3 regions of the Methylobacterium sp. 142-1Y genome follow, and region 2 is predicted to be linked to each of the others. Evidence: predicted binding sites of a transcription regulator. Region 2 holds the regulator's gene; each other region holds the start of a gene.

Region 1 (9,713 bases), 1.5 Mb from region 2:
CACCCCGGGCGACCTCGGCGGTGCCGGCCAGGAGGTCGGCGAGCAGGAAGGGCTCCGGATCGAGGGCGACCTGGCCCGCCTCGATCTGCGCCACGTCGAGCACGTCGTCGACGACCCGCATCAGGATCTCGCCGGCCTCCTGGACGGCGGCGAGGTGGCGTAGGGTTTCTGGCTCGCGCGAGCGGCTGAGCATGTGCTCGGTATAGCCGAGGACCGCGTTGAGGGGATTGCGGATCTCGTGGCTCATCATCGCCAGGAAATCCGACTTGGCGCGGTTGGCCTGCTCGGCCCCGTCCTTGGCGTGGGAGAGCGCCTGCTCGGCCCGCTTGCGGGCGGTGATGTCGAGGGTGAGGCCGACGATGCGCCCGCTCAGGCCGTGCGCGTCGTCGAGGACGCGTCCGAGGCTCTGAATCCACCGGACGGCGCCGTGCTCGGCGGTCACCCGGACATCGACCGAGAACGGGGTGCGGGTGGTGACGGCCTTGGTGACCGCGTCCCACAGCATGGCGCGGTCGTCGGCATGGACGAGCCCGGTCCAGGCCGAGGAGGTGATGATGCAGGCCTGCGCCGAGAGGCCGTGCAGGCGCGCGCCCTCCGCCGAGAGCGAGAGCGCGCCGGTGCGCATGTTCCAGTCCCACAGGCCGACGCCGGCGGCCTTGTGGGTCAGGAGCAGCAGGTTGGTGGTGGCCTCGAGCGCCTGGTTGTCGGCCACGACGTCGTCGACGTCGGCGGCCGTCATCATCCAGCCGGTGATGCCCGCGCCCTCGCGGATCGGCACCACGTCGGTCTGGTGCCAGTGCCAGCGCCCGCTGGTGTCGCGCAGGCGGATCGTCAGGTCGTAGGGCTGGCCCGACCGGATGGCGGAGCTGCGCGCCACCGCCGCCCGGGCGCGGTCCTTGGGGTGGATCACGCTGTCCCAGCCGTCGGGCTCGCCGAGGCTGGTGCCGATCTCCCGCGCCGCCCGGTTAGCGAAGCGCACCACCCCGTCGCGGTCGAGCATCCAGATCTTCTGCGGCAACGCGTCGAGGATCAGGCGCGACGGCAGCCCGCTCATCCCCGGCTCGCTCTCCGGCAGCGCACGGCCGAGGGCATCGTCCGGTCTGTCCACCGGGATACCCGCGATCGGATGCGCGGTCCGCGCCGTCATCAGCTCTCCTGGCGATCGCACCGAGCGTGGGATGGCCGGCGCCCGCGCGGCAGGCCGGCGCGACCCCCGTCACGCCTCAGCCGCCACCCGCACCCAGCCGAATCGGGTAAATCCCGAGTCCTGCTTCTGCTAACCTAAGGACGCGTTTTGTCCAAGAGCCAGACACCGACTTCGAAAGCTTTCCTGGGCAAAATCGCCAACGGCCCATGATCTGCCAGAGCGTCACGCAAATCATCTTGGCACTTGGCTCCACGGGACGCCGAATAGGGTGGCGCGCAGAGTGGAGGCGCGTCTGCACAGTCCTAGGTAGTGCCACCGCGGAGGAAGGCACCTTTAAATCAAGTAAACCGTACAATCGTCGGTGGATCGACCTCCCGAGGCGCCAGGTCAGCGCGCGCGTCCCGGGAGATCGGGGCAGGCCGCCGCCTCGAGGCGCGCGGCGATGCGGTCCCGCGCCGCCGGGTCGAGGCCGAGATGGACGCCGTCCGGCGACCGGCTCGAGGAGGCCGGGTCGCGCAGGTCGGCATAGGCGTCGACGAAGCGGCAGCCGGCCCGGGCGCATTCCTCCGACAGGATCGCCGTATAGGCCGGCGCGGCCTCGACGTCGTAGAACTTCGCCACGCCGGGACGGCCGGCATCGAAGGGCGGCACCGCGGTGACGACGACGCGCCGGGCCCGGGGCACGAGTTCGGAGAACAGGCCCCGGGCCTCCTTGCGGAACTGCGCCGTGGCCGCGTCGGGATCGCCGGAGCGCTGGCGCCGGGTGAGGTCGTTGGTGCCGATGGTCACCACGATCGCCTCCGGCGGCCGCGGCAGGTCGATCCATCCCGCGACGGCGCGCAGGCCGGAGATCCGCGTGCCCGCGATGGCGGCGTCGATGGCGGGATGGCCGCACAGGGCCGGCAGGTACAGGCGCTCCATCTGCGAGTCGCCGAGGAGCAGGCTGTAGGGGCCCTCGACCTGCTTGAGCACGCCGGAGACCGCGAAGGCCCGGGCCTCGCGGAACGCCGCCACCCCCTGCCCTGCCCCGGACTTGTGCCGGACAACCAGGACAGCGGCGAGGCCGGCCGCCAGCAGGGCCGCGACCAGGCCGATTCCGATCTTAGTTCTCGTCTGCACGCGCCCTCGCGTCCGGTCCCGACGCCCCCGGGCCGGACCAAGCTCCGCCGCCCGCCGCGAGTCAATCGTCGGCCTCGCCCACAGCGACGGTGACAAGCCCGGGTTATCCACAGGCCGACAGTTTTCCCCCGACATCTTCACGCCTGATTCGGTGGTTCTGATCATGGTTGAGGGCAGGTAAGTCGGAGAGCCCGCGCCATGAAGCCAGTGGAGATCGATCCGTCCGAGGTGCGTCGGCCGCGCGAGGACCCGCACGGGAGCGTGGTTACGCGCCTCGGCCGTCCGGCGATGCTGGCGGCCCTGGGCCTGGTCGGAATCGGCGGCTGCGCCGGGCTCGCCGCGGCGGCCTATCCGGCGATCAGCGACATGCTGCGGCCGCGGCCCCCGGAGGTGCATTTCGGCCGCGTCGCCGACATGCCGGAGATCAAGGACGGAATCCCGGCCCTTCGGACCACGCCGGCCCCGACGGTGCGCCAGGTTCCGCTGCCCCAGGCCCCGGGGAGCCAAGCCCCCGGGAGCCAAGCGCCGGGGAACCAGACGCCGGGCATGCAGGCTGCGGCGACGTCCGAGTCGGCACCGCCCCTGGCGCCGCCGATCGCTCCTGCCGCCCTGCTCGACCCGAAGCCGGGTGCACTGACACAAGGTGCTCCGGCGCGGGGGTTCTCGGCTCAGGGCAATCCGGTGCAGGGTTCCTGGTCGCCGGCTGCCGACGTCGCCGCGACCGGCACCGCTGCCCCGTTCCAACCCGCTCCCGCCGCCCCGAAGGCCCAGGAAACACCGCGCCCGGTCGTCGCGCCCCGCGAGGCGGTCGCGCCCCGCACCGTCGCGGTGACCCGCGAGCCCGCGCCGCTGCCGCCGGCCCGGGCGGTCGACCCCAAACCCACCGTCCCGGCGCGCGAAAAGGTCGCGGAGCCGAAGGCCACGCCGCGGCTCGCACCGGCCCGGGAGGCCAAGGCCGAAGCCAGGTCTGACGCGAAGCCCGCCCCGGTCAGGCACGCGGCCGAGAAGCCCGTCATCGAGAAGCCGGTCGCCGAGAAACGGGTGGCGGAAAAGCATGCCGCCGAGAAGCCGGTCGCCCGGCGCGAGAAGCCCGAGGCGCATCAGCGCAGCGCCGCCGCCCAACCCGGCGCGGCACCCGCGCCGACGGCGGAGGAGCCGACCCGCTTCCTCGGCGTGCCGATGCCCGACCTCGCCCCGGCGGGCCGCGCGATCAGGGAGACGGTCGACGCGGTGATCTCCCTGCCCAGCCGGCTGTAGAATCCGCCGCCGGAGCACTGCCCGGTCGCGCTGCCATCCGGGCAGTGCCTCAGATCCCTGATCTTGCGGCATTTCCTTATCGACGAACCGGTCCTCCGCTTCGTCGAACGATGCGCTAGCCAGCCCTCGCCGCCCCATCCAGCACTTCGAGCACCAGCGCGTCGCGATGCGCGCGGCCGTACTCGTCGGTCGCCTCGACGGTGAGGCGGTGGGTGCCGGCCGCGAGGTCCCGCGGCAGCCGCGCCACCCAGAGATGCGAGCACGGCTCGGCCTTCACCCAGGACTTCCTGGTCGCCGCGTTGCGGGCATAGAGGGCAGCGACGAACGGGTCCGGCCGGCGCACCCGCGTCATCGGCACGAGCGGACGATCGCCGATGCGGAATGTCACCCGACTGCGCGGCCCGCCGTCGAACAGGTTGACCACCACGTTCGTCGCACCGGCGCTCTCGGCCGGAATCGTCGCGCCGAGCAATTCGTAGAGCCGCGTATCGGGCAGGCGGGCGAGGTCGTCGGCGTGGAACTGGCTCTCCAGCACGATCCGCATCTGGCGGCCGGCATCGTCGCTCGCCGGGACGTAGCGGGTGGTGTAGTGCCGGCCGCCGGTGATGCCGAGCACGTGGAATCCGTGCGGCGTGCCGTCGCGGCTGTCGGCGGTGGCGATGCCGCGCCGGTCCGGCGGACCGCTCCACCACGAGCCCGAGACGGCGGTGAGCACATGGTGATGGTGGGCGTCGTCGCCCGGGGCGCCGGGCCGGCCGTCCGAGCCGAGATAATGATGCTCGGTGGTGTGGGTGTGGCCCGAGACGCTGAAGGACGGCCGCCCGGCTAGCAGCCGCAGCAGCTGCGCCCGGTCGGCGGTGCCGATGCCGGGATCGTCCGGCCCGAGATCGCTGGCGAGCGGGATGTGCATCGCCACCACCACCAGGCGGTCCTTCGGCACCTGCGCCAGCAGGTTCTCCACGAAGGCGAGCTGACGCTCGCCGATCCGGCCCTCGTAGCGCCCGCCCCGGCCCGCCGTCGCGGTGGCGGCCCCGAGATAATGGACGTTGTCGAGCATCAGGAACAGCACGCCGCCGTGTTCCAGCGCGTAGTACGGCGCTCCGAAGCTGCGCTTGAAGGTCTCGCGCGAATGGCGGGCGTCCGGCGCCTCGAAGTTGAGGTCATGGTTGCCGCCGATGTGGAACCACGGCACGCCCACCTGCGCGATGAGCCGGTTCTGGCGCGGATAGAGCGAGAGATCGTCAAACAGCACGTCGCCCGTCGTCATTCCGAACGCCACCTTGCCGAACTCGCCCCGCAGGCCGAGCACCCGGGCGATGGCGGTGTCGCGCACGAAGGTCAGCTCGGCGTGGCTCTCCGGCTGGGGATCGGTGAACAGCACCACGTCGAAGTCGCCGCTTTCCGGGCGGCGCACCAGGCCGAAATCGACGGATGACGGCAGCGGCCCGGTCGGCGCGATGCCGGGATAGCGGAGCGAGAGATCCGCCGGGGTGCCGGCCGGCTGGTGCAGGTACGAGAAATGCGGCAGCCCGTCGGGCCCCGGCGGCAGGGCGAAGCCGGTCGGCTTGACGACGAAGATCACCGCCTCGTCGCCGACCGGCAGGGTGTAGCGTCCCTGCGCGTCGGTGCGGGCCACCTCGCGGCCGTTCGAGACCAGCACGTCGGGCAGCCCCGGATCGTCGGGCCCGCGCCGGCCCTTGGCCCCGCGATCCTCGTAGACGATGCCGGCGACCTGTGCGGGCGCTCGTCCCTCGCCTTGCGCGTGTCCCGGCCCCGCACCCGGAGCGCCCTGTGCCAAGGCCGCGAGGGGAGCGAGCGCCAGGGCCGTCGCCCCGGCCAGGGTGGTACGCCGGGTCAGGGTGGTGTGATCCGTCATCGCGGCCCTCGTCCTCCCGGCAGCCCCACCCGCCGGGGCGGATAGGGGCTGCGCGTTGATCCGTGCCGAGGCAATCACGCCTCCTTGACGGTTCGGTGACGGCCTCGCGGTCGTTCTGCCGGCTCAGGCGGCCCGCACGCGCTCCAGGAAGCGGGAGACGCCCCGGCGCAGGTCCTCGGACTGGTGCGACAGGGCCGAGGCCGCGGCGAGCACCTGGTCGGCGGCGGCGCCGGTCTCGCCCGCCGTACCGGCGACGCCGTCGATCGTCTCGGTCACCCTGCGGGCTCCCGTCGCCGCGTGCGAGGCGTTGTGCACGATGTCGCGCGTGGCGACGCCCTGCGCCTCGACCGCGGCGGCGATCGAACGCGTCACGGTGCTGATCTCGCGGATCCGCGCGTCGAAGCCGCCGATCGCCGACACCGCCTGCGCGGTCGAGCCCTGGATCCGGGCGATCTGCGAGGAGATTTCGTCGGTGGCCTTGGCGGTCTGGTTGGCGAGTTCCTTCACCTCTGCGGCGACGACCGAGAAGCCCCGCCCCGCCTCCCCGGCCCGGGCCGCCTCGATCGTGGCGTTGAGCGCCAGCAGGTTGGTCTGGCTGGCGATGGTGGCGATGATGCCGACGACATCGCCGATCTTGCCCACCGCACCGTTCAGTTCCTGCACCAGCTCGGCCGTGCGGCCGGCCTCGTCGGTCGCGGTCCGGGCGAGGTCCGCCGAGGCGGAGGCCCGGCGCCCGATCTCGGCGACGGATTCGCCGAGCCGGCCGGCGGCGTCGGCGACGCCGCCGACATGCCCGGACACCTCCCGGGCACCGCCCGAGGCGGCGCCGGACTCGTTCGTCGTGCGGGTCGCCGCCGCATTCATCGACCGGGCGGTCGCCTGCAGCTGGACCGCCGAGGACGACACCGTGTCGACCACGCCGCCGATCGTCGCCTCGAAGCTGTCGGCCATCTCGCGCATCCCGGCGAGCCTCTGCGTCTCCGCCGAGAGGCGCGCCTGCGCGGTCTCGGCCTCGAGGCGGCGGGCCTGACTCATCGCGTCCTTGAACACCCGCATGGCCTCGGCCATCTCGCCGATCTCGTCGCGACGCCCGAGCCCGGGCACCGCGACGTCGAGCCGGCCGGCGGCCAGCTCGCCCATGCCGCGGGTCATCGCCCGGATCGGCTGCAGCACGCCGCGGACCACGCAGACGAGGCCGAAGATCGACAGGGCCAGGGCGGCGGCGAGGATCGCGCCGTTGCGGATCACCATCCGGCCGGCCTCGTCCTCGAGTTCCCGCGCCCGCTCGACCATCACGTCGAGCGCGACGTTGGCGAGATCGACGATGGTGCCCTGGTTGTCGGTGTCGCGACGGCGCAGGTCCTGGATCGAGATGCCGACCGGCCGGCCCGCGCCCAGGGCCTCGGCCAGGGCGCGGCGCTCCTCCTTGGCGGTGGCCGAGAAGTTGCGCGCCTGCGCGGTCTCGAAGGCGACCCGGATCGGTCCGTCCGACACCCGGCCGATGGCGTCGATGGCGCCGGCCCAGGTCTGGTCGAGGCGCCCACGCTCCTCGGCCGCCGTCAGGGTGGCGGCGGGCGACCACGAGGCCGGGTTCGCCACGCCGGTCTGCAGTCTCAGCGCCGCCCCGCCGGCCGCCACGCGGGTCGCCCAGGCGGCCCGCTTGATCAGCCTGGCGGCGCGCAGAGCCGGATCGGCGGAGGCGATGGCGGTATCGACCGTGTCCGTCGTCGCGGTCAGGCCGTCGAGCAGGGCCCCGTAGGCGGCCGTCGCGTCGGCGAGGATCGACGGCTCCCGGGCGGTCCGGGGCCGATCCAGGGCAGCGTCGATGCGCGGGCGCAGGGCGGCCAGCGCGCCTTGCGCCTCGCGCAAGCGGCCGATCGTGCCGGCGACGCTCCGCAGGTCGGTCCCGTCCAGGGCGGCGATCACCTCGGAGAAGCCTTTGTCGGCGGTGGCGCGCCCCTTGGCCAGGGAAGCCCGCATGTCGGGATCCGCCGGCGCCTCGACGCCGAGCGCCGTGAGGGCGGTGCCGCGCTCGATGCGGTTCGCCAGCAGCGTCCCGAGAAGGGCGCGGCTGCCGACGGACAGGGTGACGACCTTACCCGCCTGCGCCTGCTCGCGGGCGGCGCCGACGAGCGCGCCGGCGGCCTGAGCGATCACCAGCACGCCCATGAGCCCGAGAACGATGCAGAGCATCCAGGAGACCGAAATCCTGGTGATCGACGGTCGGGCAAGGGAGAGGTTAGCCGGGTTCGTCATGACGGGCACCGCCGATCGGGATCTTGATGAGGCGGACCTTGCCCGGATATCGGTGAACCTTCCCCTAAGACAGGAACGGGGAACTGATGTCGGCTCCAGCGCAGCAAGAGACGACAATGCCGGATTTCATTTTTTTTACGCGACGTCAATCGACGACACGGCGATGCGCATCGGCGGTCGGCTCGATGGCCCGGGTGGCTCAGTCGAGGCCCGGCTTGCCGCCTCTCAGCTTCTTCACGTCGCCCCGCCGGCCCTTTTCCTCCAGCCGCCTCTTCTTGGAGGCCAGCGTCGGCCGGGTCGGGCGGCGCGGGGTCGGGGGCACGGCGGCCTCGCGGACGAGGTCGGCCAGGCGCTCGCGAGCCTCGGCCCTGTTGCGCTCCTGGGTGCGGTGGTTCTGCGCCGTGATGACCAGCACCCCATCCGACGTGAGCCGCCGCCCGGCGAGCTTCATCAGGCGGATCGCGACGGCGTTCGGCAGCGCGGGCGAGCGCCGCACGTCGAAGCGCAGCTGTACCGCGGACGAGACCTTGTTGACGTTCTGGCCGCCCGGGCCGGAGGCGCGCACGAAGCTCTCCTCGAGCTCGGACTCGTCGAGGGTGATCCAGGGCGTGCATTCGAGACCCACGACGGCGCTCCCGAGAACGGTTTCAGGTGCACCTCACGAAACTCCCGCTGCACCGACGCTGCCATCGCGGCCGACGACGGCGACAGGGAGTTTTGTGAGAGACACCAAGGCCGCCGCCATCCCACGAAACGAATGCGCGCGCTACATCGGAGGGCGTGCCCAAGAATTCTCTCCCCAAACGCCCCCCCGATCCGTCCCCCGCGCTCCCCGCCGCCTTCGCCGGGTGGTTCGCCGCGCGCGGGTGGGCGCCCCGGCCGCACCAGCTCGCCCTGCTGGCGGCGGCGCAAGCCGGGCGCTCGGCCCTGCTGGTGGCGCCGACCGGGGCCGGCAAGACGCTGGCGGGCTTCCTCCCCACCCTGGTCGACCTGGCGGAGGGGGACGACAAGGGAAACGACAAGGGCGGCTTGCACACCCTCTATATCTCGCCGCTCAAGGCGCTGGCGGTCGACATCGCCCGCAACCTCGAAGCGCCGGTGGCCGGGATCGGGCTGGAGCAAAGGATCCGGATCGAGACCCGCACCGGCGACACCCCGTCGCACAAGCGGACCCGCCAGGTCGCGCGCCCGCCGCACATCCTGCTCACCACGCCCGAGCAGCTGGCGCTGCTGGTCGCCCATCGCGAGGCGGCGGAACTGTTTCGGAATCTCAAGCGGGTGGTGCTCGACGAGCTGCACGCGCTGGTCACCTCGAAGCGCGGCGACCTCCTCAGCCTCGGCCTCGCCCGGCTGCACCGGCTGGCGCCGGGCCTCGCCACGACCGGCCTGTCGGCGACCGTGCGCGAGCCCGATGCATTACGGCGCTACCTGGTACCGCAAGGATTCGGGCAAGTGCCCGAATCGGCGATGGCCGACCTCATCACCGTCCAGGGTGGCGCGCGCGCCGACCTGCACATGCTGGAGACCGGCCGCACCCTGCCACTCGCCGGGCACACGGCGTGGCAATCGATGCCGGCGGTCTACGACCTGATCCGGCGGCACAAGCTGGTCCTGGTCTTCGTCAACACCCGGCTCCAGGCAGAGTACACCTTCCAGGAACTCTGGAATCTGAACGACGACGGGCTGCCGATCGCGCTCCATCACGGCTCCCTCGACGCGACGCAGCGCCGGAAGGTCGAGGCGGCGATGGCCGCGGGCGTGCTCCGGGCCGTGGTCTGCACCGCGACCCTCGATCTCGGCATCGACTGGGGCGACGTCGATCTCGTGATCAATATCGGGGCGCCGAAGGGGGCGAGCCGGATCATGCAGCGGATCGGCCGGGCCAACCACCGGATGGACGAGCCGTCGAAGGCCTATCTGGTGCCGGCCAACCGCTTCGAGATGCTGGAATGCCGCGCCGCCCTCGACGCCGTCGAGGAGGCGGCGCAGGACACGCCCGATCCGCGCATCGGCGCCCTCGACGTGCTGGCCCAGCACGTGCTGGGCATGGCCTGCGCC
Region 2 (9,713 bases):
GTCGCCCCGCCCGGCCGCGACGTGGCGGTCGACGGCGTTGTGGCAGGCATTGACCTCGGCACCGACGAACCAGCGGCCGTAGGCGCCCTCCTCGGGGGCGAAGACGCGGGTGGCGGGTCTCGCCCAGTCGATCGCCTCGGCGGCCTGTGACCAGAAGGCCTCCGGGTCGCGCTGCCAGGCGGCGTAGGTCTCCGGGTAGCGGCTCGGGCTCGCCATGGCGTCTCCTCCGGTGCCGTCCATCTGCGGGGCGGCCTGCCTGTTCAGATAGAATAGGCCCCGGTCCGGCCGGAAGTCGAACTTTCGTAAGGATGCCGGGCGGATTGATCGCTCCGCCCCGGCGGGTACTCTGGCGCGACAGGGAGCAGGACGACCCATGACCGGCGCGACGATCTACGACCACGGCCTCGACCGGAACCCGGCCAACCACCAGCCGCTCACGCCTCTCACCTTCCTGGAGAGGGCGGCCACGGTGTTTCCCGACCATACGGCCGTGATCCACGGAAATTTGCGGCGCAGCTACCGCGACCTCTACGCCCGTTCCCGGCGCCTCGCCTCGGCGTTGAAGGCCCGCGGCATCGGGCGGGGCGACACGGTGGCGGTGATGCTCGCCAACACCCCGGCGATGATCGAGTGCCATTACGGGGTGCCGATGGCCGGCGCGGTGCTCAACACCCTCAACACCCGGCTCGACGCCGCGATCATCGCCTTCTGCCTCGACCACGGCGAGGCCAAGGTGGTGATCACCGACCGGGAATTCGCCCGCATCATGGGCCCGGCTCTGACCCAGGCCGGGGTGAAGCCGCTCGTCATCGACTACGACGATCCCGAATACGACGGTCCGGGCGAGCGCCTCGGCACGATCGAGTACGAGGACTTTCTGGGTCAAGGCGATCCCGGTTACGCCTGGGCGATGCCGGGCGACGAGTGGGACGCGATCAGCCTAAACTACACCTCGGGCACCACCGGCGACCCGAAGGGCGTGGTCTACCACCATCGCGGCGCGTCGCTGCTCGCGGTCGGCAACGTGGTGGCGGGCAATCTCGGCCGGCACCCGGTCTATCTGTGGACCCTGCCGATGTTCCACTGCAACGGCTGGTGCTTTCCCTGGACCCTGTCGGTGGTGGCCGGCACCCATGTCTGCCTGCGGCAGGTGCGGGCGAAAGCCATGTACGACGCCATCGCGGATCACGGCGTGACGCATCTGTGCGGCGCGCCGATCGTGATGTCGCTCCTCATCAACGCCGCCGCGGCCGAGCGGCGGGAGCTACCCAACCGCGTCTCCTTCCTCACCGCGGCGGCGCCCCCGCCGGAAGCGGTGCTCGCCGGCATGGCCGAGGCGGGATTCGACGTCACCCACGTCTACGGGCTGACCGAGACCTACGGCCCGGCGGTGGTGAACGAGTGGCACGCCGACTGGAACGCCTTGGGCAAGGACGAGCAGGCCGCCCGCAAGGCGCGCCAGGGCGTGCGCTACCCGCCGCTCGAGGCGCTGGACGTGCTCGATCCCGAGACGATGCAGCCGGTCCCCGCCGACGGCGAGACGCTGGGCGAGGTGATGTTCCGCGGCAACGTGGTGATGCGCGGCTACCTCAAGAACCCGACAGCCACCGAGGCCGCCTTCGCGGGCGGCTGGTTCCATTCGGGCGATCTCGGGGTGAAGCACCCGGACGGCTACATCCAGCTCAAGGATCGCTCGAAGGACATCATCATCTCAGGGGGCGAGAACATCTCGTCGATCGAGGTCGAGGAGGCCCTGTTCAAGCACCCGGCGGTGGCCGCCGCCGCCGTGGTCGCCAAGCCCGACGAGAAATGGGGCGAGACGCCGTGCGCCTTCGTCGAACTGAAAGGCTCCGAGATGGTCTCGGCCGAGGAGCTGATCGGCTGGTGCCGCCAGTCGCTCGCCGGCTTCAAGGTGCCCAGGCACGTTGTCTTCACGGAACTGCCGAAGACCTCGACCGGCAAGGTGCAGAAGTTCGTGCTGCGGGAGATGGCGAAGGCATTGTGAGACGGGTTCGACCTGAACTGTTCCGGCCGCAATAAAGGGCGGGATCCCCCTCTTCGCCGTGGATGCAGGGCTGTCCGGGGAAAGAAAGTATCGCTGGTCTTGAACCCTCCCCCCTCTGCGGGGGAGGGTGCCCGGCGGCGCCGGGCGGGAGAGGGGAACCACGCTTCCGGATGAGGCGGAACCGTTCTGACTGGCGCCCTCTGAATCAGCGTCGCGCTGCCCCTCTCCCGGCCTGCTCCGCAGGCCACCCTCCCCCGCAGAGGCTAGCGTGTTCACACTTCTCGGTTCGAGAGCTTCTCCGGTGAAGGTCGCGCGCCTCTCCTCCCCCCGGCGATCCCGGGCTTGCCCGGAATCGCTGCAAGTTGTGGGGAGGAGTTGGAGGTGGGGGTGGTGCCGCGTAGAGCGCGAGGCTACTCCGGCACCACCCCCACCCCTAACCCCTCCCCACAAGGGGAGGGGAAAGCGCGCATATTTACAGAGGGTTAGCTCACGAAGGAGAAGTGTGAATCCGCTAGCCCGCAGAGGGGGGAGGGGGAACTTGCGCTCTTCTTGCCGCGAACAGTTCACACGAAGACCGTATCACGCCTCCGGCGCGAACATCTCGTCGAACGAATAGCCCGAGCCCCGCACGGTGCGGATCGGGTCGCTGTCGCGGCCGCGGTTGATCGCCTTGCGCAGGCGGCCGATATGCACGTCGACGGTGCGCTCGTCGATATAGACGTCGTGCCCCCAGACGCCGTCGAGCAGTTGCTCGCGCGAGAAGACGCGTCCGGGGCTCTGCATCAGGAATTCGAGCAGCTTGAACTCGGTCGGGCCGAGATGCAGCTCGCGACCGTCGCGGCGGACGCGGTGGCTGACCCGGTCGAGCTCGATGTCGCCGGCGATCAGGAGGTCGGCGACGTGGGCGGGCTTGGCCCGCCGCAGGAGCGCCCGCACCCGCGCCAGCAGTTCCGGCACCGAGAACGGCTTGACGATGTAGTCGTCGGCACCGGTGGCGAGGCCCCGCACCCGGTCGCCCTCCTCGCCGCGGGCCGTCAGCATGATCACCGGCAGCCGCTCGGTCTCGCGGCGGGCGCGGATGCGCCGGCACAGTTCGATGCCGGACAGGCCCGGCATCATCCAGTCGAGGAGGACGAGGTCCGGCACCTGCTCGCGCAGGCGGATATCCGCCTCGTCGCCCCGGGCGACGGCGTCGACCTCGAAGCCCTCGGCCTCGAGGTTGTAGCGCAGGAGGAGGGTGAGGGCTTCCTCGTCCTCGACGATCAGGATGCGGGTACTCATCGGGGGCACTCAGGCGGGGGCGGGGGTAAAGGCCCGCCGGGCCGCAAGGCCCGGACGGGCGTCGCCCTCAAGCCTCGGGCGGGGTGTCGAGGGTGGCGAAGCTCGAACGGTCGTTCTTCGGACGCTCGGTCGGCAGGGTCTCGCCGGTGGCGAGGTAGTGGATGGTCTCGGCGATGTTGGTGGTGTGGTCGCCGATGCGCTCGACGTTCTTGGCGCAGAACAGCAGGTGCGTGCAGAACGTGATGTTGCGCGGATCCTCCATCATGTAGGTCAGGAGTTCGCGGAACAGCGAGGTGTAGAGCGCGTCGATGCCGCCGTCCCGGGCCCAGACGTCGAGGGCCGCGACGGTGTCCTGGGTGGCGTAGGCGTCGAGCACGTCCTTGAGCTGCTCCTGGACCAGCTCGTTCATGTGCTCCACGCCGACGACGATCTTCTGCAGCTGGACCTGGTCGGCGATGGCGACGACGCGCTTGGCGACGTTCTTGGCCAGATCCCCGATGCGTTCGAGGTCGCCCGAGACGCGGATCGCCGAGATGGTCTCGCGCAGGTCGACCGCCAGCGGCTGGCGGCGGGCGATGAGGAGGATGGCCTTCTCCTCGATCTCGCGCTGCAGCCCGTCGAGACGCTGGTCGGTGGCGATCACCGCCTGGGCGAGGGCGGCGTCGCGGCGCAGGAGCGCCTGGCCGGAATCGGCCACCATCTTTTCGGCGATGCCGCCCATCTCGGCGATGCTGCGCCGCAGGTTCTGCAACTCCTGATCGTAGGAGGTGACGATGTGGCTCGACATGGGATCTGGCTCCTCGCGCGGAGGTGGAGCGTAGGCTTGTGCCGGCCCGGCAGACCGGGCCGGCGGATGATCGCGTCAGGCCTCAGCCGAACCGGCCGGTGATGTAGTCCTGGGTCTGGCGCTTCGACGGGTTCATGAACAGCCGGTTGGTCGGCCCGAACTCGATCAGCTCGCCGAGATACATGAAGGCGGTGAACTGCGAGATGCGCGCCGCCTGCTGCATGTTGTGGGTGACGATGGCGATGGTGAACTCGCCCCGCAGCTGCTCGATCAGTTCCTCGATGCGGCCGGTCGAGATCGGGTCGAGGGCCGAGGTCGGCTCGTCGAACAGGATCACCTCCGGGCGCTGCGCCACCGTGCGGGCGATGCAGAGGCGCTGCTGCTGGCCGCCGGACAGGCCCATGCCGGACTGCTTGAGCTTGTCCTTGACCTCGTCCCAGAGGGCGCCCTTGCGCAGGGCCTCCTCGACGCGGTTGTCGAGATCGGCCTTGCCGAGGCGCTCGTAGAGCCGGATGCCGAACGCGATGTTGTCGTAGATCGACATCGGGAACGGGGTCGGCTTCTGGAACACCATGCCGACCCGGGCGCGCAGCTCGTTGAGGTCGATCGAGGAATCCAGGATGTTGCGGCCGTCGAGCAGGATCTCGCCTTCCGCGCGCTGCTCCGGATACAGGCTGTAGATCCGGTTGAAGGTGCGCAGCAACGTCGACTTGCCGCAGCCGGACGGCCCGATCAGGGCGGTGACCTGGCGGTCGAGGAAGTTGAGGTTGATGTTCTTCAGGCCCTTGAAGTCGCCGTAGTAGAAGTTGAGGTCCTTGACGGCGAGGCGGATCGCGGCGGACTCGTCGGCCGTGCTCTGGCCCACGACCGGCACGGCGGTGGCGGTGGCGCTCATCGGGGTGTCTCCGGGCAAGGTATCGGATCAGCGGCCCTTGGGACCGCTCAGGACGAGGCGGGCCACGATCGACAGGCCCAGGATGGTGACGGTGATGAGGAGCGCGCCGGCCCAGGCCAGCTGGCGCCAGTTCTCGTAGGGCGAGAGCGCGAACTGGTAGATCATCACCGGCAGGTTCGCGACGCCGCCCATCAGGTTGGGGCTGAACCAGGAATTGTTGTTGAGCGCGGTGAAGAGCAGGGGCGCGGTCTCGCCGGCGATGCGGGCCAGCGCCAGGAGCACGCCGGTCACGATGCCCGACTGGGCCGCCCGCCAGGTGACGGAGCGGATCACGATCGAGTACGGGGCGCCGAGGGCGACGCCGGCCTCGCGCAGGGGGCCGGGCACCAGGCGCAGCATGTCCTCGGTGGTGCGCACGATCACCGGGGTGGCGATGATGGCGAGCGCCACGGCACCGGCCCAGCCCGAATAGCCGCCCATCGGCCGCACCATCAGGGTGTAGACGAAGAGGCCGATCAGGATCGACGGCGCCGAGAGCAGGATGTCGTTGAGGAAGCGGATCAGGTTGGCGAGGTGCGAGCCTCGGCCGTACTCGGCGAGGTAGGTGCCGGCGAGCACGCCGACCGGCGTCGCCACGACGATGCCGAGCACCGTCATCACCAGGCTGCCGAGGATCGCGTTGGCGATGCCGCCGCCCTCGGAGCCGGGGCCCGGCGTGACCTGGGTGAACAGGGCCGGCGAGAATCCCTGCACGCCCTGGATGATGAGCATGAGCAGGATCGAGCCGAGCACGACGGCGCCGAGCACGGTCGCGGCGGTGCAGCCGACGATGAGGAGCTTGTCGGCGGAGCGCCGGCCGGCGCGGACCCGGCCCCAGGCCTGCGGGGCGGGCGGGAGGCGGGCGGGAGCGGTCGGGCCTTCGGAGCCTGAGACCGCGGCGGGGGAAGCGTTCATCGGGAAACGTCCGTGCGGGAGCGGGATCAGGCCACCTTCGCGCGGCGCACCAGCAGCCGGGCGATGATGAGCACGATGAAGGTGACGACGAAGAGGATGCAGCCGAGCGCCATCAGCGCGTGGAGCTGCATGCCGTCGGCCTCGTTGAACTCGTTGGCGATGCGCGAGGCGATGGTCGAGCCGGGATCGAAGATCGAGGCCGAGAGGCGGTTGGCGTTGCCGATCACGAAGGTGACCGCCATCGTCTCGCCGAGCGCGCGGCCGAGGCCGAGCATGATCGCGCCGATGATCGAGACCGAGGCCTGCGGGATCAGGACGTGGCGCACGACCTCCCAGGTGGTGCAGCCGATGCCGTAGGCGCTCTCGCGCAGGACGGTCGGGATCTGGTCGAGCATGTCGCGGGTGATCGAGGCGACGAAGGGCACGATCATGATCGCCAGGATGATGCCGGCGGTGAGCACGCCGACGCCCGACGGCACCTGGGCGTAGAACAGGGTGCCGACGATCGGCATGCCCTCGACCACGTTCGAGACCGGGATCTGCACGAAGCGCGCGAAGAGCGGCGCGAAGATGAACAGGCCCCACATACCGTAGATGATGCTCGGCACGGCGGCGAGCAGCTCGATCGTCATCGCGACCGGGCGGCGCGCCCAGCCGGGGCAGAGCTGCGTCAGGTAGATCGCGATGCCGAGCGAGATCGGCACGCCGATGAGGAGGGCGAGCAGCGCCGAGACCAGGGTGCCGATGATGGCGACGAGGGCGCCGTATTCCTCGCGCCCGACGTTCCAGGCGCTCGAGGTCAGGAAGCCGGGGCCGAACTCCCGGAAGGCCGGCCAGCCGCCATAGGCGATCGAGGCCAGGATGCCGGCGAGCACCAGGAGCACCAGCAGCGCCGAGGCGAGGGCGGCGCCGCGGAAGATGCGGTCGCCCACGGGGCTCGGGGCGCGGCGGGCGACTTGGGGACTTGCCGCCAATGCGACGTTCTCAGACAACGCGACCATCCGGGTTTCCCTTGGAGTGAGCGGCCTCTAGCGCGCTCGGCGGATCGAGGCGAGTCGGACGCGATCCGGCGGGGGGCGGGATCTCGGCTTTCCTCAAGCGCCGCGCAGGCCCGCATGCGGACCGGCGGAAGGAGGGCGGGACCACCCCGCCCTCCCGAGATTCGTTCTATCAGTTGCTCAGGACGGGCTTGCCGTCCTTGGTGATCGACTTCCACTCGTCCTCGACCTGGGTGACGACCTTGGCGGGCAGCGGCACGTAGTCGAGGGCGGTCGCCATCGGGCCGCCGTTCTTGTAGGCCCAGCGGAAGAACTTCAGCACCTCGGCGGTGCGGGCGGCGTCGGCCGGGTTCTTGTGGACCAGGATGAAGGTCGCGGCGGTGATCGGCCAGGCCTTCGCGCCGGGCTGGTTGGTCAGCGAGATGCCGAAGCCGGGAGCGGCCTTCCAGTCGGCATTGGCGGCGGCGGCCTGGAACGCCTCGTCGCCCGGCATCGGGTACTGGCCGTCCTTGTTCTGGATCAGCGCGACCGGCAGGTTGTTCTGCTTGGCGTAGGCGTACTCGACGTAGCCGATGGCGTTCGGGACCTGCTTGACGACGGCGGTCACGCCCTCGTTGCCCTTGCCGCCCTGGCCGGCCGGCCAGCTCACCGTGGTCGAGGCGCCGAGCTCGGACTTCCAGGCCGGCGAGACGTCCGACAGGTAGGTGGTGAAGATGTTGGTGGTGCCGGACGCGTCCGACCGGTAGACCGGGGTGATCGGCGCGTCGGGGAGCTTCACGCCCTCGTTGAGCTTGGCGATCTTCGGGTCGGACCACTTCTTGATCGTGCCCTGGTAGATCTCGGCCAGGACCTCGCCGGTCAGCTTGACCTCGCCGGGCTTGACACCGGCGATGTTCACCACCGGAACCACGCCGCCCATCACGGTCGGGAACTGGACCAGGCCGTCCTTGGTCAGGGCCTCGCCCTTCAGCGGCGCGTCGGTGGCGCCGAAATCGACGGTCTTGGCCTGGATCTGCTTGATGCCGCCGCCGGAACCGATCGACTGGTAGTTCAGGCCGTTGCCGGTCTCCTTGCGGTAGGCCTCGGCCCACTTGGAATAGACCGGGAACGGGAAGGTGGCGCCGGCGCCGGTGATGTCGAGGGCCATCGCCGAGGTGGCGATCTGGGCGGTCGCGAGCCCGATGGCGAGCGCGTAGGAGAAGGGCTTCACTGGTATCTCTCCGTGTTCGGATCGGTCCGGCACGATGCGGGAGCGAACTCGCCGACCCGCATCCTGCCCATCGACGGCCGGTGACGACGCGACCGGTTTCCCCTGGCTTGCGCCGGATCGTGTCCCGATCGTTGCCGGGGCGTCCGCCGCGCCGCGAGGGATAAGCCCGGTGCGACGCCGGCCCTATGACAGTCGCGTGACACTTGGATGACAAGCACCGGCCGGATGCGACGTTCCGGCCCTCTTGCGCGTTGGGAGGTTGAACATCCGCAGGCACTTGCGCCGCGACCCCCACGACAGGACAAGCCGTTGTGCACAACCTCGACACGATGACAGGGCGAAACCGGATCGACGCCGGCCGGATCGGGGACGATCGGGAGCAAGGCTCCCCCGACGATCCCGCACGCCGGGAATTGATGGCCCTCCACGCCGAGCGGGCCGAGCTGGAGCAGCGCCTCGCCCGGGCCGAGCAGGAGCGCCTCTACCTCGCCGATCCGGCCGCCGTCGACGCGGCGCGGGACGAGGAGGCGGCGCTTCTCGCCGAGCTCGACCGGATCATGACCCGCATCCGCGCGGCGGAATACCGGAGCCAGCCCGGCGCCCGCACCTGGTAGGGCGCGATACGATCACGGGATCACGATCTGGGGAACCTGGGCAGTACGAAGCCGTTGCCTCTCGCGACCCGTGCCGTCGGCGCGGGCGCCGCAGGGCCGTTGCGGCCGGCGAGGGACGGGAGCGACGGCGATGCGGTGCGACGAGGCGCGGAGCGAGGCTGGGATGCGAGGCCGGATGCGGCGCTGCTGAGTCTTCGCACCTCTTCGCCGCAGCCCGCGGCGATGCGCGCGTGTCGACAGGCGCGCGGCGCGCCCCACTTCCCCCCTCAGGAAGCTCCGGCGGGGTATTTTCAGCGAGTGGCCCGTCAGAGTGCCGCCGCCCCGCCCTCCCCGCTTCAGAACGTGAGAGTCGCATGGCGTCCACCGAGAACCCCATCCTCAGCACCGAAGCCAAGCCCGGCCTGCCCCCGACCGTCCAGGTCCATCTCGGGCGCCAGTTGCGCGCGGCCTATGCCCCGATCGAGACCGCCGCGACGCCCGACATCTTCCTCGCGCTGATCGAGAAGCTCGAGGCGGCGCTCGCCGCGCAAGGGCGCGCCGTCGAGCCGGAATTCCGCGAGGGGATGCTGGCGGCTTTGTCGTCGTTGCGCGCCTTCGCGCTCTCGCTCACCAACAACGCCGCCCGGGCCGACGACCTGGTGCAGGACACGATCCTGCGCGCCTGGCAGAACCAGCACCGCTTCCAGCCCGGCACCAACCTGAACGCCTGGCTGTTCACCATCCTGCGCAATGCCTTCTATTCCGAGCAGCGCAAGCGGATGCGCGAGGTGCAGGACGAGGACGGCTCCTACGCGGCGCGCCTGTTCACCGCCCCCGACCAGGGCCACCGCCTCGACGTGCAGGACCTGCGCGCCGGCCTCGCCAAGCTGCCGCCGGACCAGCGCGAGGCGCTGATCCTGGTCGGCGCCGAGGGCCTGTCCTACGAGGAAGTCGCGGGCATCTGCGGCGTGGCGATCGGCACGATCAAGA
Region 3 (9,713 bases), 2.4 Mb from region 2:
TGCTTCCTCACCGTCGGCATCGCCATGGGGTCGTACTGGGCCTATTACGAGCTCGGCTGGGGCGGCTGGTGGTTCTGGGACCCGGTCGAGAACGCCTCGCTGATGCCGTGGCTCGCCGGCACGGCGCTCGTCCATTCCACCGTCGTGATGGAGAAGCGCGACGCGCTCAAGGTCTGGACGGTCTTGCTCGCCATCCTGACCTTCTCCCTGTCGCTGCTCGGCACCTTCCTGGTGCGCTCCGGCGTGCTCACCTCGGTCCACACCTTCGCCACCGATCCGACCCGGGGCACCTTCATCCTCGGCATCCTGGTGCTGTTCATCGGCGGCTCGCTGGCACTCTATGCCTGGCGGGCGCCGACCCTGCGCCAGGGCGGCCTGTTCGCGCCGATCTCCCGCGAGGGCGCGCTGGTGATGAACAACCTGTTCCTGTCGGCGGCCTGCGCCACGGTGCTCGTCGGCACGCTCTATCCCCTGGCGCTCGAATCGCTGACGGGAGAGAAAATCTCGGTCGGGGCGCCGTTCTTCAACCTGACCTTCGTGCCGCTGGCGGTGCCGCTGCTCCTCGTCGTGCCGTTCGGCCAGACGCTGGCCTGGAAGCGCGGCGACCTTGCGGCGGCGAGCCAGCGGCTGTTCGCCGGCTTCGCGCTGGCCCTCGTCATCGCGCTGGGCGCCGTCGCGGTGACCTGGGGCGGGCCGGTCGGGGCGCCGCTGGGCATCGGGCTCGGCGCCTATCTGGTGATCGGCGCCGCCCTCGAGATCGTCACCCGGGCCAGGGGCAAGACCTTTGGCCTGTCCCTGCGCCGCGCCGCCGGCCTGCCGCGCTCGGCCTGGGGCACGGCGCTGGCGCATGCCGGCGTCGGCGTGACGGTGATCGGCATCGCAGCGCAAGCCTGGAGCGTCGAATCGCTCGCCACCGTGCAGCGCGGCGGGGAGCTGCGCGCCGGCCCCTACGTCGCGGTGCTGGAGGGCGTCCTGCCCCGCACCGGGCCGAACTACACCGAGACCGTCGCCCACCTGACCATCCGGGACGACGGCGTGCCGGTCGGCGTGATCGAGCCGGGCAAGCGGTTCTACGCCTCGCGCAACATGTCGGTGAGCGAGGCGGGCCTGCTGACCCGCGGGGTGAGCCAGGTCTATGCCAGCGTCGGCGAGACCGCGGCCGACGGCAGCGTCGGCATCCGCCTGTACTACAAGCCGCTGGTGCTGCTGATCTGGCTCGGCGCCGTGGTGATGGCGCTCGGCGGCGGCCTCTCCCTGACCGACCGGCGCTTCCGCGTCGGCGCCCCGGCCCTGAAGCCGGCGATCCGCAACGCCGCCGGCCCGGTGCCGCCCCACTCGGTCCCGGCGGAGTAGGCCCCGATGCGCGCTGTCCGCTCCGCTCTCCTCGCCCTGGCGCTGCTCGCTCCCGTCGCCGCCGGCGCGGTGCAGCCCGACGAGGTGATGAAGGATCCAGGCCTGGAGTCGCGGGCCCGGTCGATCTCGGCCGGCCTGCGCTGCCTGGTCTGCCAGAACCAGTCGATCGACGATTCCGACGCGCCGCTCGCCCGCGACCTGCGGCTGATCGTGCGCGAGCGCCTGCGCCAGGGCGACAGCAACGACGCGGTGGTCGATTACGTGGTCCACCGCTACGGGGAGTTCGTGCTGCTGCGCCCGGTCCTGGCCTGGCACACCGCCTTTCTCTGGCTGACGCCCGTTCTGGTGGTCGGCCTCGGCGGCCTCGCCCTGTGGGCCGCGGGCCGGCGGCGCAAGGCCACGGCGCCGAAGGCCCTCTCGGCCGCGGAAGAAGCGGCGGTCGCCGACCTGATGCGCCGGGCCGAGCCGCGGTGAGCGGCAGCCTCACCGACATCGCCGGCCTCCGCGTCGGTCACGCCGAGGATGCGCGAGCGCTGTCCGGCGTCACCGCGATCGTCTTCGACACACCCACGGTGGCGGCGGTCGACATCCGCGGCGGCGGGCCCGGTACGCGGGAGACCGACCTCCTCGATCCCGAGCGCACGGTGCCGGGGGTCGATGCGCTCGTCCTGTCCGGCGGTTCGGTCTTCGGGTTGGATGCCGCCTCCGGCGTCACCGCCTGGCTCGCCGAGACCGGCCGCGGCTTCGCGGTCGGCCCGGCGCGGGTGCCGATCGTGCCGGCGGCGATCCTGTTCGACCTCCTCAACGGCGGCGACAAGGCGTGGGGCCGCTACCCGCCCTATCGCGACCTCGGCTTCGCGGCGGCCGCTTCCGCCGGCACCGATCCGGTGGCGATGGGCTCGGTCGGGGCCGGGCTCGGGGCGCGCACCGCCAACCTCAAGGGGGGCTTGGGCAGCGCCTCGGCCGTGGTCGAGGGCACGGGCGCCCGCGTCGCGGCGCTCGTCGCGGTGAACGCGCTGGGGCGGGTCACGGTCGGGGACGGGCCGCATTTCTGGGCCGGCCCGTTCGAGGAGGGCGACGAGTTCGGGGGATTGGGCCCCGCGCCGACCATCCCGGCCGACGCCTTCGCCTGGCCGATGAAGCCGATGCCCGGCGCCAACACGACGATCGCGGTGGTGGCGACCGATGCCCGCCTGACCAAGGCCGAGGCGCGCCGCCTCGCCGTGACGGCGCAGGACGGGCTCGCCCGGGCGATCGTGCCCGCTCACACGCCGCTGGACGGCGACCTGGTCTTTGCCGCCGCCACGGGCGCCGTGCCGCTCGCCGATCCGGTCGGGGATCTGGCGCGGCTGGGCGATGCCGCGGCGCGGGTGCTGGCGCGGGCGGTGGCGTTGGGGGTGTACCACGCGAGCGCCTTGCCGGTGGCGGGGGCGCAAGCCGCGTGGCGGGATCGGTTCGGAGGATAGGCGCGGCTTTGCGATACAGTCAGTGTGCATCGCCGCTTCTTCGCGCGTGATTCCAACGGTCGTTGAAGACGACCTTTGATATTAGCATGAATATTATCGAGAGAGTGGGAGCCTGTTTGACTGATCGACATACTCCAATCCCATCCACAACCTCATCCTGAGGTGCGACCGCAGGGAGCCCTCCTTCGAGGCTCCCTGCGGTCGCACCTCAGGATGAGGTCGCGGATAGGATGGAAAATTACCTTGCGATGCTGTTCTTGCAACTCAAGTATTCTTTCAGAGTCTGTTTGAGCAGTAATTTCTGAAAAATACATGAGATTATTGGGGGGATATCCTACCCAGCACCTCATCCTGAGGTGCGACTGAAAGGAGCCTCGAAGGAGGGCTCCAGAAGCCTCCGCGATCCCTGGAGCCCTCCTTCGAGGTCAGTCGATCTTCGATCGACTGACACCTCAGGATGAGGTGGATGGGTAGGACATCTCATGCTCACCGTCAGATTTTGGCTGTCAAATCCGCTCAAACAGGCTCTGAGGTCCCCACCCCTCAGAACTGATACCGCAGCCCCGCCGTCACCCCATGCGCCACCCCGGCCCGGGTGCCGATCGCCGCCTGGTAATCCACCCGCCAGCCGAGGTTCTCGGTCAGGCTGCCCTGGAGGCCGACCCCGGCGGTGACGTAGTCGGATGTCAGGAACGGGATCGCCGCGGTCGCGACGGCCATCGGGTTCTGGACGCTGGCGAGGCGGAACAGGCCGGCTTTCTGCTGCGGCCCGAGGCCGAGATTGTAGGCCACCCGCACCGAGGGGACGATGCCGCCGAAGCCCGTATAGGCGAGTTCCGCGCCGAAGCGGGCGGTGGTCTGGAGCACCGTGAGGCCGCCATAGGCGACGTTGTTGCCCGCCGCCCCCGTCTCGGTGAAGCCGCCGACCCGGGCCGAGAGGTGGCTCAGGCCCGCGAAGGGCATCAGCCGGAAAGCGTCGCGGTCGAGGATCAGGCCGGCCTCGCCGTCGAGCGACAGCGCGGTGGCGGAGGTCTTGGAGTCGGCCGTCAGCCCGTACGCGGCCGGGCGGCGGATGCCCGAGAGGTCGATGATCGGGGCGCCGCCGACGATGCCCTGCGCATAGAAGGTCGGGCCGTAATAGCCGCCATAGGCCGCGACCGTGAAGGCGCTCTGGTCCTGGCGGAACCCTTGCGGCCGCGACAGCGAGCCGCCGCCCCCGCCGACCGCGAGGCCGGCCCGCCACGGGCCGGTGAGCGGCAGGTCGAAGCCCGCCGAGCCTTGCGCGATGGTGCGGTCGAGGGACAGGCCGCCGTTGCGCGGCTGGTCGGCGAAGACGAAGTCGCCCCCGACCCAGAGCGCCGGGCCGGAGGTGCCCCAGGCGCCCTGGCCGGGAAGTCCGGCGCTGCGGCGGAGCGCCGAGAGGTGGTCCTGCACGCCCCGCGTCGCCGAGGCCGCGACGCCGATCGCGCCGGCCCCGAGGCCCTGGAGCACCGTCGGCGCCGTCGCCTTCATCACGGCGAGCGAGAGCGGATCGACGTAGGTCGGCAGGGTCAGCCGGTAGGCGAGCAGGATGTTGTCGTTGTTGATGCCGGCATCGTAGGGCTGGCCGTTGATGACGCCCTGGCGGGTCAGGAAGTCGTTGTCGTTGCCGACGAGCAGGAAATAGTCGTTGGGCGCCCGCTCGCTCAAGACCGGCACCAGGCCCATCGCCTCGATCTTCTCCGGCAGGGTGGTCTGGCTCGCCGGGTTGGTATTCAGGTTCATCCCGAAGCGGTTGAGCTGCACCGAGTTGAGCAGGTCGACGACCTCCCGGCTCTGCACCGGGGTCAGCCCGGCCCGCAAGGTGCCGTTCGGGGCGATCGGCGTCGTGCCGTCATAGGCGGTGCCGGCGATGTTGGTCGCGCCCGCGGTGTCGACGAAGAGCACGCTCTTGTAGACGATCGGCGTGGTGTTGCCGGTGCCGAGCCCGTTCGAATCGCGCGACAGCACCAGGAACTGGGTGTCGTTGAGCGCCAGCATCTCGCTCTGGGCCGCGGTACGGTTCGGGGCGCCGCCATTGCCGTTCTGCTGGTAGGCCGGCAGCTGCAGCACGTATTCGCGGCTCGGGGCTCCCGGGGTCGGGGTGCCGGAGACGTCGTAGTAGAGGATGCGGGTATTGGTCCGCTGCTGCTGGTTAGGCCCCGAATCCTGCAGCGTCGCGCTCTGGAGGATAGCGACGAGGCCGCGCCCGTCCGGCGTCAGTGCCAGCGCCTCGAGGCCCTGGTTGTTGCGCCGGCCGGTATCCGGGGGATTGAGCGAATTGAAGTTGAGCTGGCCGTTCGTCACCGGCTGGAGCGCCGCCGGGATGCCGATCAGGCCCTGGAGGCGGCCCTCGCGGCTGAAATAGTAGATGTTCGGGCCGTACTCGTCGCTGACGTAGAACGAGCCGTCGAGGCGGCGCGCCAGGCCCTCGGCGTCGAGGCTGATGCGCCCGGCGCTCGGGCCGGTGGCGGCGGAGGGCAGCACGGTGCCGAGCTGCGTGGTGGTGCCGGCGCCCGGATCGAGGCCGCTGAAACGCTGGCCCCTGGCATCGGTGAGCACGATGCCGCCATCCGGCGTCAGGGTGACCTGGCGCTGCGAGGTGGTGGCCTGCGGCAGGGCCGCAGTGCCGGCATAGGGCGTGAAGCTCAAGTTGAAGCGGTTGAGCCGGCCGGCATAGTCGCTGAACAGCCCGCCGTCGGGGTTGTTGTAGCCGCGGTCGGGCAGCGTGTAGAGCGTGCCCGTATAGGTGTCGCCGTTGCGCCGCCAAGTCGAGAGGTCGACGGCGAGCGAGGAGAACGAGCCGAGGGAATCGCCGAGGAAGTCCCGGGTGGTGGCCGGCAGCCGGGCCACGCCCTGGAGGCCCTGGTTGACGACCGTGGTGCCGCCGACATCGGTCGAGACCGGCCCGTCGACGGGCTGGAGGTTCGGCACCCGCACCTGGACCGACTGGGCCTGCGCGAGCCCCGCGCCGGCGATCAGGCCGCCCGCCGTGAGCGCGGCGCGGATGGAAAGAATGGTCACGATTCGCCCCCAGGCTCACTTTGCGGCAGGGATGGGGCGGTTCGGTGACAGGCACGTGACGGAGTGTTGCCCGTTCGCACCGAATGGAACCCGGTGCGGCGCGCAGGCCACGGTTGCGCCGGCGGCCTCGCCCCGATCGGCGGACCGTGGCAGAAGCCTCGCGGGATCGACGGAGACGTCGCAGAAGACTTGGCAGGAGACTTGACGGCGGTGAGCTACCTGGTGGTCTTTCTCGGCGCCGGCCTCGGCGGGGCCCTGCGCCACGGCGTCAATCTCTGGGCCGCGCGGGCGGGCAGCAGCTTCCCGTTCGGCACGATGGTGATCAACATCCTCGGCTCGATCATGATGGGCGTGCTCACCGGCTGGTTCGCCGCAAGGGGCGGAGGACCGCAGGCCCTGCGGCTCTTCCTCACCACCGGGATCCTCGGCGGCTTCACCACCTTCTCGACATTCTCGCTCGAGGCCTTCCTGCTCTGGGAGCGCGGCGCGCACGCGGCGGCGCTCGCCTATGTGGGAGGATCGGTGGCGGCCGGCATCGTCGGCGTCGGCGTGAGCCTCCTGGTGCTGCGCCAGCTCGCGTGAGGCGGGAGCCGCGGCGACCAATCCGCGCGGGTTGACAAGCGGGGGGATCGGAGGCGGAGTCTCCCTCACGATGAGCGACACCGCCCCCCGTCCAGAGGCCGAGAAGCCCCGCATCGCCATCACCTACTGCACCCAGTGCAACTGGCTGCTGCGGGCCGGCTGGATGGCGCAGGAGCTGCTCTCGACCTTCCGCGACGCGATCGGCGAGGTGGCGCTGATCCCCGGGACCGGCGGCGCCTTCGCGATCACCTGCGGCGACGCCCTGATCTGGGAGCGCAAGCGCGACGGGGGATTTCCCGACATCAAGACCCTCAAGCAGCGGGTGCGCGACCGGATCGAGCCGGGCCGCGACCTCGGCCACATCGACAGGGCCTGACGCCTTGACCGAGCCGCGCCGCCGGCGCGCCGCCAGGACAGGGCACAAGGCAAGACAGGGTCCAGGGACGGTCGTCATGAGGACCACGCCATGATCCGCCGCCGGCTGAACGCCCTGCGGCGGGACGGGCTGTCGACGCAGGTCTACCTCGTCGCCCTGGCGATCGCGCTGATCGGGCCCGGCCTGCTGTTCACCGCCGTGCTGCTCGGTCGCTACGCCTCCCTGGAGCGGGTGCGCTTCCAGCAGGATGCCCGCGAGAGCGTGCGCGGCATCGCGCTCAGCGTCGACCGGGACATGGCCGGGCTCGTCTCCGTGCTCCAGACCCTCGCGGCCTCGCCGCGGCTGCGGCAGGAGGGATTCGGCCATCACGGACTCGCCGGCTTCGAGACCCAGGCCCAGGCGGTGACGGAGGCGACGGGCTTCCGCCTCTCGCTGCGCCGGCCGGACGGCACCCAGCTCGTCAACACCGCCCTGCCCCACGGCGCGCCGCTGCCGCAGGACCCGCATCCCGAGGATGCCGCCGTGCTGGCGACGAAGCGCCCGGTGGTCGGCGACGTCCGGGCGGGCGCGCCCGGGCGGGCGCCGACCTACGACGTGGCGGTGCCGGTGATGGTCGCAGGCGTGCCGGCCTACGTGCTCAGCCTCACGGTGCCGGTGGCGCGGCTGCACCAGATCCTGGTCCAGGATCTCGCGCCGGGCTGGACCACCGCGATCATCGACCGCAAGGGCCTGCTGCTCGCCCGCTCGGAGGATCAGGACAGCCTCGCCGGCCAGCCGATGCAGGCCTCCTTGCGCGGCTCCCCGTCCGGCGCCCCCGACATCTGGGAGGGGGTCGACCGCCGCAAGCGGCCGGTCCTCTACGTCGAGACCACCGCGAAGGCGGCGGGCTGGACCGTCGGCGCCAGCATCCCCAAGCAGCAGGTCGAGGCGCCGCTGCGCCACTGGGTCCTGGCCTTCGGGGGGTTCGGGCTCCTGGCGCTGGCGGTGTCCTCCGTCCTGGCGGTGAAGCTGTGGGCGCGGGTCGCCGAGCCGCTGCGCCAGCTCGCCCAGGCCGGCGGCGCGCTCGCCGTCGGCCAGCCGGTGCCGCGGGTCTCGACGCCGATCCGCGAGATCCGCCAGCTCGCCGACGTGCTGGCCGACGCCTCGCAGAGCCTGCGCCGGCGCATCGCCGAGCGCGACCAGGCGCTCGAGCAGCAGAGCCGCAGCCTCGCGGCCTTGCGCGAGAGCGAGGCGCGGTTCCGCCACATGGCCGATTCGGCCCCGGCCCTGATCTGGATGACCGACGAGGCGGGCGAGATCGTCTTCGCCAACCTCCACTACGATTACCTGTTCGGCCGCGCGACCGGGACGCTGACCGGGGGACGCTGGCGCGAGATCGTCCACCCGGACGACCTGCCGGGCTTCGCGGCGGCGTTCGAGACCGCATTCGCGGCGCGCACGCCCTTCCGCTGCGCGACCCGGGTGATCGACCGGCACGGGGCGACGCGCTGGCTCCTGTGCGAGGGGGTGGCCCGCCTCGACGATCACGGCCGCTTCCTCGGCTATACCGGCTGCAACGTCGACATCACCGAGGCCAAGGACGCCGAGACGGCGCTCCGCGAGGGCGAGGAGCGCCTGCGTCTGGCGCTCGCCGCCGGCCGGCTCGGCACCTGGGAGATCGACCTCGCCTCCGGGCAGCACCGCCTCTCGGCCCGCTCGGCGGAGATCTTCGGGGCAGCCCCGCTCTCGCACGAGGCCTGGACCCGCACCGTGCACCCGGAGGACCGGGCCCGGATCGAGGCGGCGCTCGCCGCCCTGCTGGCCGGGGATTCCGACTACCGCACCGAGTTCCGGATCCGCCCGGACCGTGCTCAGCTGCGCTGGGTCAGCGCCCAGGCGATCGTGCAGCGCGATGCCGGCGGCCGAGCGCGCCGGGTGATCGGCATCCATCAGGAGGTGACCGAGCGCAAGCGGGCCGAGGAGCACCTGCGCCTCCTGGTGCACGAGCTGAACCACCGGGTGAAGAACACGCTGGCCACCGTGCAGTCGATCGCGATGCAGAGCCTGCGCGGCCTCGACGGGCCGGCCGCCGCCGGTGCCAGGACGGCCTTCGAGGCGCGGCTGATCGCGCTCGCCCGCGTCCACGACGTGCTCACCCGCGAGAGCTGGGAGGGGGCGGAGCTGGCCGAGGTGGTGAAGGATGCGCTCGCGCCCCTCGACGGGCCGGGGGAGCGCTTCGTCGTCGGCGGCCCCGCCTTGCGCCTGCCGCCCCGCATCGCCCTGTCGATCGCCATGGCGCTGCACGAGCTCGCCACCAACGCGGTCAAGTACGGCGCCCTCTCGGTGCCGGCGGGCCAGGTCGCCCTGTCGTGGAGCGTCGCGGAGGGGCGTCTCGCCTTGCGCTGGCAGGAAAGCGGCGGGCCGCCGGTCGTCCCCCCGACCCGCACCGGCTTCGGCTCCCGCCTGATCGAGCGCAGCCTCGCCCGCGAGCTCGACGGCACCGTGAGCCTGAGCTTCCCGCGGGAGGGCGTGGTCTGCACCATCGTGGCGCCGTTGGGGGAGCCTGAGGTGACGCAGCCGGACGCGCGGGAGGAGGAAACCGCGCCGGCCCGGCGCCGGGCGGCGGGGCAATCGTGAGGTGCGGGGCTGTCCGGAGCAATTTTCGGAGACGACAATAGCGCGGGTATTCCCCTCTCCCCGCGGGCGGCTATCGCATTCACACATCTCGGTTCGAGCGTTCTCCCTCTCGAAGGTAGCGCGCCTCCCCTCCCCCTTGCGGGGAGGGGTATGGGGGTGGGGGTGGTACCGGATAGACCGCGCGCTTTACGCGGCACCACCCCCACCCCTAACCCCTCCCCACAAGGGGGAGGGGAAAGCGCCCATATTTCCAGAGGGTTAGCTCTCGGAGGAGAAGT

What was found. The regulator PhoB, encoded in region 2, activates phosphate uptake and scavenging genes when phosphate is short. The targets are predictions, from matches to a motif close to TGTCATNNANCTGTCAT.
Region 1: the regulator PhoB is predicted to act here: its motif matches at 5,484-5,500, upstream of AC3AOF_RS07750 (calcineurin-like phosphoesterase C-terminal domain-containing protein).
Region 3: the regulator PhoB is predicted to act here: its motif matches at 5,906-5,922, upstream of AC3AOF_RS11630 (esterase-like activity of phytase family protein).

Annotation. Positions count from the first base shown of each region.
Region 1 covers NZ_CM173224.1:1,678,011-1,687,723, reverse strand. Annotated here, with positions in the region: gene AC3AOF_RS07765 (PAS domain-containing sensor histidine kinase) at 1-1,147, opposite strand, end outside; gene AC3AOF_RS07760 (SGNH/GDSL hydrolase family protein) at 1,535-2,266, opposite strand; gene AC3AOF_RS07755 (hypothetical protein) at 2,465-3,523, shown strand; gene AC3AOF_RS07750 (calcineurin-like phosphoesterase C-terminal domain-containing protein) at 3,639-5,399, opposite strand; gene AC3AOF_RS07745 (methyl-accepting chemotaxis protein) at 5,523-7,655, opposite strand; gene arfB (alternative ribosome rescue aminoacyl-tRNA hydrolase ArfB) at 7,855-8,280, opposite strand; gene AC3AOF_RS07735 (ligase-associated DNA damage response DEXH box helicase) at 8,436-9,713, shown strand, end outside.
Region 2 covers NZ_CM173224.1:178,671-188,383, reverse strand. Annotated here, with positions in the region: gene AC3AOF_RS00840 (propionyl-CoA synthetase) at 1-216, opposite strand, end outside; gene AC3AOF_RS00835 (acyl-CoA synthetase) at 374-2,005, shown strand; gene phoB (phosphate regulon transcriptional regulator PhoB) at 2,585-3,286, opposite strand; gene phoU (phosphate signaling complex protein PhoU) at 3,354-4,073, opposite strand; gene pstB (phosphate ABC transporter ATP-binding protein PstB) at 4,156-4,968, opposite strand; gene pstA (phosphate ABC transporter permease PstA) at 4,996-5,922, opposite strand; gene pstC (phosphate ABC transporter permease subunit PstC) at 5,949-6,923, opposite strand; gene pstS (phosphate ABC transporter substrate-binding protein PstS) at 7,093-8,130, opposite strand; gene AC3AOF_RS00800 (hypothetical protein) at 8,547-8,744, shown strand; gene AC3AOF_RS00795 (sigma-70 family RNA polymerase sigma factor) at 9,098-9,713, shown strand, end outside.
Region 3 covers NZ_CM173224.1:2,551,756-2,561,468, forward strand. Annotated here, with positions in the region: gene AC3AOF_RS11615 (heme lyase CcmF/NrfE family subunit) at 1-1,353, shown strand, start outside; gene AC3AOF_RS11620 (cytochrome c-type biogenesis protein) at 1,360-1,827, shown strand; gene AC3AOF_RS11625 (P1 family peptidase) at 1,824-2,819, shown strand; gene AC3AOF_RS11630 (esterase-like activity of phytase family protein) at 3,363-5,861, opposite strand; gene crcB (fluoride efflux transporter CrcB) at 6,072-6,443, shown strand; gene AC3AOF_RS11640 (Rdx family protein) at 6,514-6,819, shown strand; gene AC3AOF_RS11645 (sensor histidine kinase) at 6,910-9,435, shown strand.